Regions from separate parts of the Ruegeria sp. CK3 genome, predicted to be linked through region 1. Evidence: riboswitches for the same ligand, from Rfam matches in the RefSeq annotation. Region 1 holds a riboswitch; the other holds the start of a gene.
What was found. A riboswitch is a leader RNA that binds a small molecule or an ion and turns the genes downstream of it on or off. The one in region 1 is predicted to bind cobalamin.
Positions count from the first base shown of each region.

Region 2: another riboswitch for cobalamin. It lies ahead of ACR0C3_RS14010 (DUF4198 domain-containing protein); the one in region 1 lies ahead of nrdH (glutaredoxin-like protein NrdH).

Region 1 is NZ_JBQFPV010000007.1:305,231-309,643, reverse strand. It holds gene ACR0C3_RS12545 (DEAD/DEAH box helicase) at 1-1,243, shown strand, start outside; cobalamin riboswitch at 1,332-1,523, shown strand; gene nrdH (glutaredoxin-like protein NrdH) at 1,609-1,830, shown strand; gene nrdI (class Ib ribonucleoside-diphosphate reductase assembly flavoprotein NrdI) at 1,846-2,259, shown strand; gene nrdE (class 1b ribonucleoside-diphosphate reductase subunit alpha) at 2,241-4,364, shown strand; gene nrdF (class 1b ribonucleoside-diphosphate reductase subunit beta) at 4,377-4,413, shown strand, end outside.
Region 2 is NZ_JBQFPV010000008.1:248,312-252,724, forward strand. It holds gene fabB (beta-ketoacyl-ACP synthase I) at 1-167, shown strand, start outside; gene ACR0C3_RS13995 (enoyl-ACP reductase FabI) at 173-964, shown strand; gene ACR0C3_RS14000 (hypothetical protein) at 1,024-1,203, shown strand; gene ACR0C3_RS14005 (FKBP-type peptidyl-prolyl cis-trans isomerase) at 1,216-1,644, opposite strand; cobalamin riboswitch at 1,894-2,095, shown strand; gene ACR0C3_RS14010 (DUF4198 domain-containing protein) at 2,224-3,009, shown strand; gene cbiM (cobalt transporter CbiM) at 3,016-3,627, shown strand; gene ACR0C3_RS14020 (cobalt ABC transporter permease) at 3,624-4,202, shown strand; gene cbiQ (cobalt ECF transporter T component CbiQ) at 4,202-4,413, shown strand, end outside.

The DNA of each region.
Region 1 (4,413 bases):
TATCGAATACCGCGCAATGAATGTGGCCCCGCGAGATGGCGAGAATGCAATAATCAACGTGCTGCGCTTCTATGAGGCCCCCAACGCCATCATCTTCTGCAACACCCGCGCCATGGTCAGCCGCCTTACGGCGCGGCTGTCGAATCGTGGCTTCTCGGTCGTGGCCCTGTCCGGAGAGCTGACGCAAAGCGAACGTTCGAATGCGCTGCAAGCCATGCGCGACGGACGCGCCCGCGTCTGTGTTGCGACCGATGTGGCCGCGCGCGGCATCGACCTGCCGAACCTTGATCTGGTGATCCACGCGGAACTGCCGAACAGCCATGAAACGCTGTTGCACCGCTCGGGTCGAACCGGACGCGCCGGGCGGAAGGGCGTCAGCGCGCTGATCGTGCCGCCTGCATCGTTCAAAAAGGCGCAGCGCCTGCTGAAATTCGCCAAGCTGACCGCCGATTGGGGGTCTGCGCCCTCAGCCGATGAGGTTCAGGCGCAGGACATGCAGCGGATGTTCAGCTCGGACGACTGGACCGTGGATGTGACCGAGGGCGAAAGTGCTCTGGTTGATGATCTGGTCTCGCGCTTTTCACCGCAGCAACTGGCGGCGGCCTATCTGCGTCAATACGGGCGCAAGCACTCCGCCCCCGAAGAGCTGAGCGACGCACAAGATACCGCGCCAAAGCCGAACGTTCCCTTCGGCCCAAGCGTGTGGTTTTCGTTGTCGGAGGGACACAACGAAAACGCCTCGCCTCGCTATTTGCTGCCCATGTTGTGCAAGGCGGGCAAGATTACCAAAGACGATATCGGCGCGATCCGCATTGCTGACACCGAAAGCTACATCGAGATTCGCGAAAGCAGCGTTGAAGGCTTCCTGAAGGCCATCGGCCCCGAGATGACGGTCGAAGGCACCAAGACCCTGGTGCAACTGGACGCGCCGCCTGCCCTTGCCGGTGGTGGCCGCAAAGGTCCCAAGCGCGACTTCAAAGGCAAGAAGCGCCCCGAACGTGCTGAACGTCCGGCCCGCGCGGCTGAGCCACAGCCCGCAAAACCGCGCCGCAAACCTGCCGAGAAACCCAAGCCCGAAACGCGGCCCAAACGGGATGAGGCCCCCTCGGGCGATCAGGACAAGAAACATGCGCGCCGTCCGAAGGGCCCGCCTCCGCCCAAAGGCAAGCCAAGCAGCAAGAAAAACCGCGCGCGGGCGACTGCGATGAAGGGTGGCAACGCGATGCCCAAGCGGAAAAAGTAGGCCGCTTTAGCGCACGTGACTGGTTGTGCAAGCGAAGAAATTTATTTTCCTCGCCGCACCATATATTGACAACACGCCACCACCAACCCCAATATGGTGTTGCTTCGGTTCTTTCGATTCCTGTTGAAAGCTAAGAGGGAAACCGGTGAAAAACCGGCGCTGCCCCCGCAACTGTAAGCGGATAGTTCGGCTGAATACGCCACTGAAAGCGTGCTTTTGGGAAGGCCAGTCCGAACGTCAATCCGCGAGCCAGGAGACCTGCCGCAAGCAAAGAAAGAGAACCGCGAACGGAGGGTTCGGGGGCGTGTTCAGGGTTCATTTTGCCCGCAGCGTCCTCGGCATTCATTAAAAGGACAGAGGACGACATGAGCATTACCGTATATTCCAAACCCGCATGCGTACAATGCACCGCCACCACCCGCGCGCTGGATGCAAAAGGCATCACCTATGACGTCATCGACCTGACCCAAGATGACAGCGCCATGACCCATGTGACCGAGCTGGGCTATCGTCAGGCCCCTGTCGTTGTGGCGGGCAGTGATCACTGGTCGGGTTTCCGCCCGGACATGATCGCCCAACTGGCCTGACCCATGGCCGCGCCGATCCCGGCGCTGGTCTATTTCTCATCGAAATCCGGAAACACCCACCGCTTTGTCTCGCGGCTGGGCCTGACTTCTTTCCGCATTCCGAGCGGGATGGACCCGCTGCCTGACCCCGCACACCCCTATGTGCTGATCAGCCCCACCTATGCCGATGGCGAAGGGCGCCGGGCGGTTCCGAAACAGGTGATCCGGTTTCTGAACGACCCGGACAGACGCACCGGGATCGTTGGGGTGATCGGCACAGGCAACCGCAATTTCGGTGCGACCTACGCTTTGTCCGGTCGCATCATCGCCCAGAAATGCAACGTACCGCTGCTCTCCACGTTTGAGCTGGCCGGCACAGAGACCGACATCGCCCGCGTCCGCGCCGGGCTGGAAAAACTAGGGAGAAACCTATGCTCGACAGCAGCGTAAACGAGCAGGACTATCACGCATTGAACGCGATGCTGAACCTCTACGATGGTGAGGGTAAGATCCGCTTCGATGCCGACCGTATGGCCGCGCGGCAGTATTTCCTGCAGCACGTCAACCAGAACACCGTGTTCTTCCACTCGCTGGATGAAAAGCTCGGGTATTTGGTGTCCGAAGGCTACTACGAAGAGGCCGTTCTGGACCAGTATTCCAAGAACTTCATGCGCAAGATCTGGGATGCGGCCTATGCCAAGAAATTTCGGTTCCCGACCTTTCTAGGCGCATTTAAGTATTACACCTCATACACGCTGAAAACCCGTGACGGGCAGCGGTTCCTGGAACGCTATGAGGACCGCGTCGTCATGACCGCGTTGGCGCTGGCGCGCGGCGATGAGGCGCTGGCCCTGTCCTTCATGGAGGAAATCCTCGACGGTCGCTTCCAACCCGCCACGCCTACCTTCCTGAACGCGGGCAAAGCCTCACGCGGCGAGCTGATCTCGTGCTTCCTGCTGCGGCTTGAGGACAACATGGAGAGCATCGGGCGCGGCATCAACTCGGCCCTGCAACTGTCTAAGCGCGGCGGAGGTGTGGCGCTGCTGCTGACCAACATCCGCGAGCACGGCGCGCCGATTAAGGGCATTGAGAACCAATCCTCGGGCGTGATCCCGGTGATGAAACTGCTGGAGGACAGCTTCTCCTACGCCAATCAGCTTGGCGCGCGGCAAGGTGCGGGTGCGGTGTATCTGAACGCGCACCACCCGGACATCATGCGCTTCCTCGACACCAAGCGCGAAAACGCGGATGAGAAGATCCGTATCAAAACGCTGAGCCTTGGCGTGGTGATCCCTGACATCACTTTCGAGCTGGCGAAGAAAAACGCCGATATGTATCTGTTCTCGCCCCATGACGTGGAAAAGGTCTATGGCGTGCCGTTCTCGGAAATCTCGGTGACCGAGAAATATCACGAGATGGTCGATGACAAGCGCATCCGGAAATCCAAGGTCAATGCGCGTGAATTCTTCCAGACCATTGCCGAGATCCAGTTCGAATCCGGCTATCCCTACGTGATGTTCGAAGACACGGTGAACCGGATGAACCCCATTGCGGGCCGGATCAACATGTCAAACCTGTGCTCCGAGATTTTGCAGGTCAATGAGGCGTCGGAATTCAACAATGACCTCAGCTATGCGCATCTAGGCACGGATATCTCTTGCAACCTCGGCTCGCTGAACATTGCCAAGACGATGGATGGCGGTGATCTGGGCCGTACTGTCGGCGCTGCGATCCGCGCGCTGACGGCGGTGTCCGAAATGTCAGCAATCGACTCGGTGCCGTCGGTGCGTCGAGGCAATGATGAAAGCCACGCAATTGGTCTGGGGCAGATGAACCTGCACGGGTTCCTTGCCCGCGAACATATCCACTATGGCTCGCCTGAGGGGGTCGAGTTCACATCCGTGTACTTCGCAACCGTGGCGTATCACGCGATCCGCACCTCTTGCGATCTGGCGCAGGAACGCAACGCATCATTCAAGGGGTTCGAGAACTCCGACTACGCCTCGGGCACCTTTTTCGACAAATACACCACCCGTGACTGGCTGCCCGAAAGCGAGCGGGTGAAGGCTCTGTTCGATGGCATGACCCTGCCCACAAGCGACGACTGGGCAGCGTTGAAGGCAGATGTGATGAAACACGGCCTTTATAACCGCAACCTTCAGGCGGTGCCGCCGACCGGCTCGATCAGCTATATCAACAATTCGACCTCTTCGATCCATCCCATCGTCTCGAAGATCGAAATCCGTAAAGAGGGCAAGATCGGCCGCGTCTACTATCCGGCGGCTTTCATGAACAATGACAACCTCGAATACTACCGCGACGCCTATGAGATCGGCCCCGAGGCGCTGATCGACACATATGCCGCGGCCACCGAGCATGTGGATCAGGGCCTGTCTCTGACCCTGTTCTTCCCGGCCGAAGCCACGACCCGCGACATCAACCGCGCGCAGATCTACGCGTGGAAGAAAGGCATCAAAACCATTTATTACGTGCGTCTGCGCCAGGAGGCCCTTGAAGGGACCGAGGTGCAGGGCTGCGTATCCTGCTCGCTGTAAGGGGCCACTAACATGAAAGACATGATCCAAACCAAGATCCCCCGCGCCA
Region 2 (4,413 bases), on a different contig from region 1:
ATTTCATAACGCCGTCGATCAATGTCGACACACTAGCCGAAGGCATCCAGCCCGGTGAAATTGCAACTCAAGTGGTTGAAAATGCGGGTTTGGATTCGGTCATGACCAACAGCTTCGGCTTTGGCGGCACGAACGGATCCATGATCCTGTCAAAGTATAACGGGTGAAAGAGATGTCGGAAGTTCTAAAAGGGAAACGCGGCCTGATCATGGGCGTCGCCAATGACCGGTCGATTGCCTGGGGTATCTCGAAAGCGATGCATGAAGCAGGGGCTGAGCTGGCCTTCACCTATCAGGGCGGTGCGTTCGGAAAGCGTCTGCAGCCATTGGCAGAAAGCCTTGGCAGCGATTTCATGGTTGATGCCGATGTCACGGACGACGCCTCGCTGGACCGCGCTTTTGGCGAGTTGGGCGAACGCTGGCCCACCATCGACTTTGTTGTCCACGCGATCGCCTACTCGGACAAAAACGAGCTGACAGGCCGGTTCCTGAACACCACACGAGCCAATTTCAAGCACTCAATGGATGTGTCGGCCTACTCGTTCATTGAGGTCGCCCGCCGCGCCTATCCGCTGATGAAGGACAATGGCGGCTCACTGCTGACGCTGACCTATCAGGGCTCGAATCGCGTGGTTCCGAATTACAACGTCATGGGCGTCGCCAAAGCCGCGCTGGAATCGGCGACACGCTATCTTGCCAACGACCTCGGCCCTGAAGGCATCCGTGTGAACGCGATTTCGCCCGGCCCGATGAAGACCCTGGCCGGGGCTGCAATCGGCGGAGCGCGCAAGACCTACAAATTCTGCGACCAGAATGCGCCGATGCGCTCGAACGCTACGCTTGAGGCCGTTGGCGGCACAGCGGTTTACCTGACCTCGGATGCGGGGGCTTGCACCTCGGGCGAGATCATCAGGGTGGATGGCGGTTTCCACGTGCTTGGAATGCCACAGCCGGATTTCATGTGACCATATCTTTCCCAGACGCCGCCAAGATTTGACCATCTTTCGGCGTCAGGGATATGGGCATGAGCAAAACCGACCAGATCCTTGCCAGCAATACGCGTGGCACCCAGACCAGACGGAAAACGGGGTTCCTAAGCCCCCGCGCCCGTTTTCTGCTTTTAACGCTGACCACATTGCTGGTGTTGTTCGTGTTCTTCACGCAACCGCAGGTCCGTGCAGCGCTTGACGGGCTTTGGGGCTAAGACCTCAAGCCTTCAGTTCACCGAGACAACCTCAATATCGAAGATCAGGTCCTGCCCGGCCAGCGGGTGATTGGCGTCCAGCGTCACCGTGGCCTCGTTCGCCTCGACAACCGTTACCGGCAGCGCCTGACCATCGGGGGTCTGCATCTGCAACTGGGTTCCCGGCTCTAGTGGGATATCATCCGGAACACCCTCACGCGGGATGTCCTGCCGCATCGCCGGGTTGATCGGGCCATAGGCGTCGACACAGGCAATCTCGACCCGCTTCTTGTCACCAACCGCCAGTCCTGGCATCGCACTGTCCAGGCCGGGTATGATCTGGCCCGAACCGACAACAAATTCCAAAGGATCGCGCCCGTCCGAGCTGTCAAAGACGGTCTCGTCTAGCAGCGTGCCGGTATAGTGGATGCGAACTGTGTCGCCTTGTTTGATCTCGGACATTGGGCCTCCGGGGCTTGTGGGGAATTGGGCGCCGAACACAAGCGCGCTACGCCGGAGTCTGACGCGGCGCAGGATGCATGCATCTGATTCTGATGTCCAGATTGCGGTGCAGGCATGCGCGTCCTCTTGTCGTCGCTTACACACGTGCCTTCAATACCGAGCGGGCAGAACAGGAACATCCGCTCCTATCGACAAGATGTTATCGCTACAGTCTTAAATAGAGATTGACCGGTGATGGGAATCTCTGCCATCAGCGTCCTCATGTCCGGTTCCGGGTTCGCCCGGAGAAAAGGGAATGCGGTGCGGGGAATTCTGATCCACCCAATGCCGCAACTGCCCCCGCAACTGTAGGCGGTGAGCAGGGCTGACACGCCACTGGGGTCCACCCGGGAAGGCCAGCCCCATGCTTTGACCCGCGAGTCAGGAGACCTGCCGGATATGCACCCTCGGAAGGGGTGTGTCACCGATGCCGGGGTGTGCATTGGGCCGATACCCTCATTTTGGGTAAATGGCTCCGTTCGTCCCGATATCAAGCAAGAAACGTGCCGGGGTTGGCACGAAGGACGAAGGAAAGACCTTGTGAAGAAATTATTTTGCACGGCTGCGGCTGCGCTGGCGATTCCAGCGATGGCGCACGCACATTTTCTGCTGGAATACACCACGGACACACTGATCGAGGCGCCGGGCGACGTGCCGGTCAAGCTGATCTTCTGGCACCCGTTTGAAAACGGCCATGTCATGGATCTGGACAAGCCGCAGGAATTCTACGTGATCCACAATGGCGAAAAGACCGACCTGTTGGACACGCTGGAGCCCATCCGGTTTTCGAGCCCCGAAAACGAAGGCGCGGCCTTTCAAGGTTCTGTCCCGGTCAAGCGTTCGGGCGACTATGTGATGGTCACCGTGCCTCAGCCCTATTACGAAGAGGCCGAAGATATCTATATCCAGCAGATCACCAAGGCGTTCCTGAACCGCAACGAATTGCCGACCGACTGGATGAACCCCGCAGGTCTGGCGACCGAGATCGTGCCGCTGAACAAGCCCTACAACATCATCGCAGGCTCGACCTTCACCGGTCAGGTTCTAGCAAATGGCGAACCGGTTGCCGGCGCTGAGATCGAGATCGAATACATGGCCGCCAAACCCAGCTTTGACAGCCAAGCTTCGTCCGAGCCTACCGTTTCGCCGATGCCCGGAGGCGCTGTTGTCGCCATTTCCGACGCCAATGGCTATTTCTCCTTCGGTGTGCCGAAAGCCGGATACTGGGGCTTTGCCGCGCTGGGTTCTGGTCCGGAGACCGAACATGAAGGCAAAGAGCTGAGCCAGGACTCGGTGATCTGGATCCGCGCCTGGGACATGGAGTAACCCCCGATGCACATCGTCGACGGAGCCCTATCCAACCCGGTCGTCATCGGCGGAGCAGTTGCCGCCGCTGGTGGGGTTGCCATGGGCCTCAGGTCGCTGGATCTGGACCGCATCCCCACGGCAGGGGTGCTAGCGGCCAGTTTCTTCGTGGCCTCTCTGATCCACGTGCCGATCGGGCCGTCGTCGGTGCATCTTATTCTCAACGGTCTGGCCGGGCTTCTGCTCGGCTGGGCCGCCTTCCCGGCCCTGTTTGTGGGTCTGCTATTGCAGGCCGTTTTCTTTGGCTTCGGCGGGCTGACGGTGCTGGGGATCAACACGCTCAACATCGCCTTTCCGGCCGTACTGGCGGGGCTGCTGTTCCGGCCCCTGATTGGGCGTGGTTCACCTGTTCATGGCGCGATCTGGGGCGGCATTGGCGGCGCCTTTGCCATTGCAGCCACGACCGTCATGGTGGGCAATTCATTGGCCCTTTCAGGGGACGAATTCCTCCCTGCCGCCAAGCTGGTCTTCTTTGCCCACATCCCGGTTATGATAGTCGAGGCCGTCCTGACCGGATTTGCCGTTCTTCTCGCGCGAAAAGTCAAACCTGAACTGTTCCTGACAAGGCCCGCCACATGAGAAAGATTGCGCTCATCCTGGCCCTATGCGCGGCCCCTCTGCCCGCGCTGGCCCATAAGGTGATTGCCGGAGTCTTTGCGTCCGGCGATGCGATCGAAGGGGAAATCGGCTTCTCCAACGGCACCATGGCGACCGATACCGAGGTTGTCGTGACCGATCCAAACGGGGTCGAGCTGGGTCGGGCCACGACCGACGCAGACGGGTTCTTCATCTACACGCCTACCACAGCGGTCGCCCATACCTTCTTTGCCGACCTTGGCGCCGGTCACGTGGCCGAGGTCACCATGACTGCCGATAACGTCGCCAAGATCATGGGCGTCGCTGTCCAGAACACGCCCGCAGCGTCGCCCACGCCAACGCCAGCCTCGGAGGGCGTCACTGTGGCCTCCCTCAGCGATGAGGAGCGTCAGGCCATCGCAGCAGCCGTCCGTGACGAAATACGCCCCCTGCGCCGGGAAATCGCCGCTTATCGCGAACATAACGACCTACAGACCATTCTGGGCGGCATCGGATACATCTTTGGCCTGTTCGGGCTGGGCTTCTACCTCGCGGCGCGGAGGAAATTGGCAGGCTGATGGCACACGTACTTGGACCACAGGAACGGACGCTGGCTGAAGCTGGCACGGTCGATCAACTGGGGTTGATCACCTCGCTTGATCCGCGCGTGCGCATCGTCATGTCCGTTTTGTTTGCGGTCGTTGTGGTCTCCCTATCGTCCCTGCCCGCTCTTGCGGCGGCGCTAACGATAGCCTTGTCTTTGCTGGTGCTGTCCCGACTGCCCTGGCG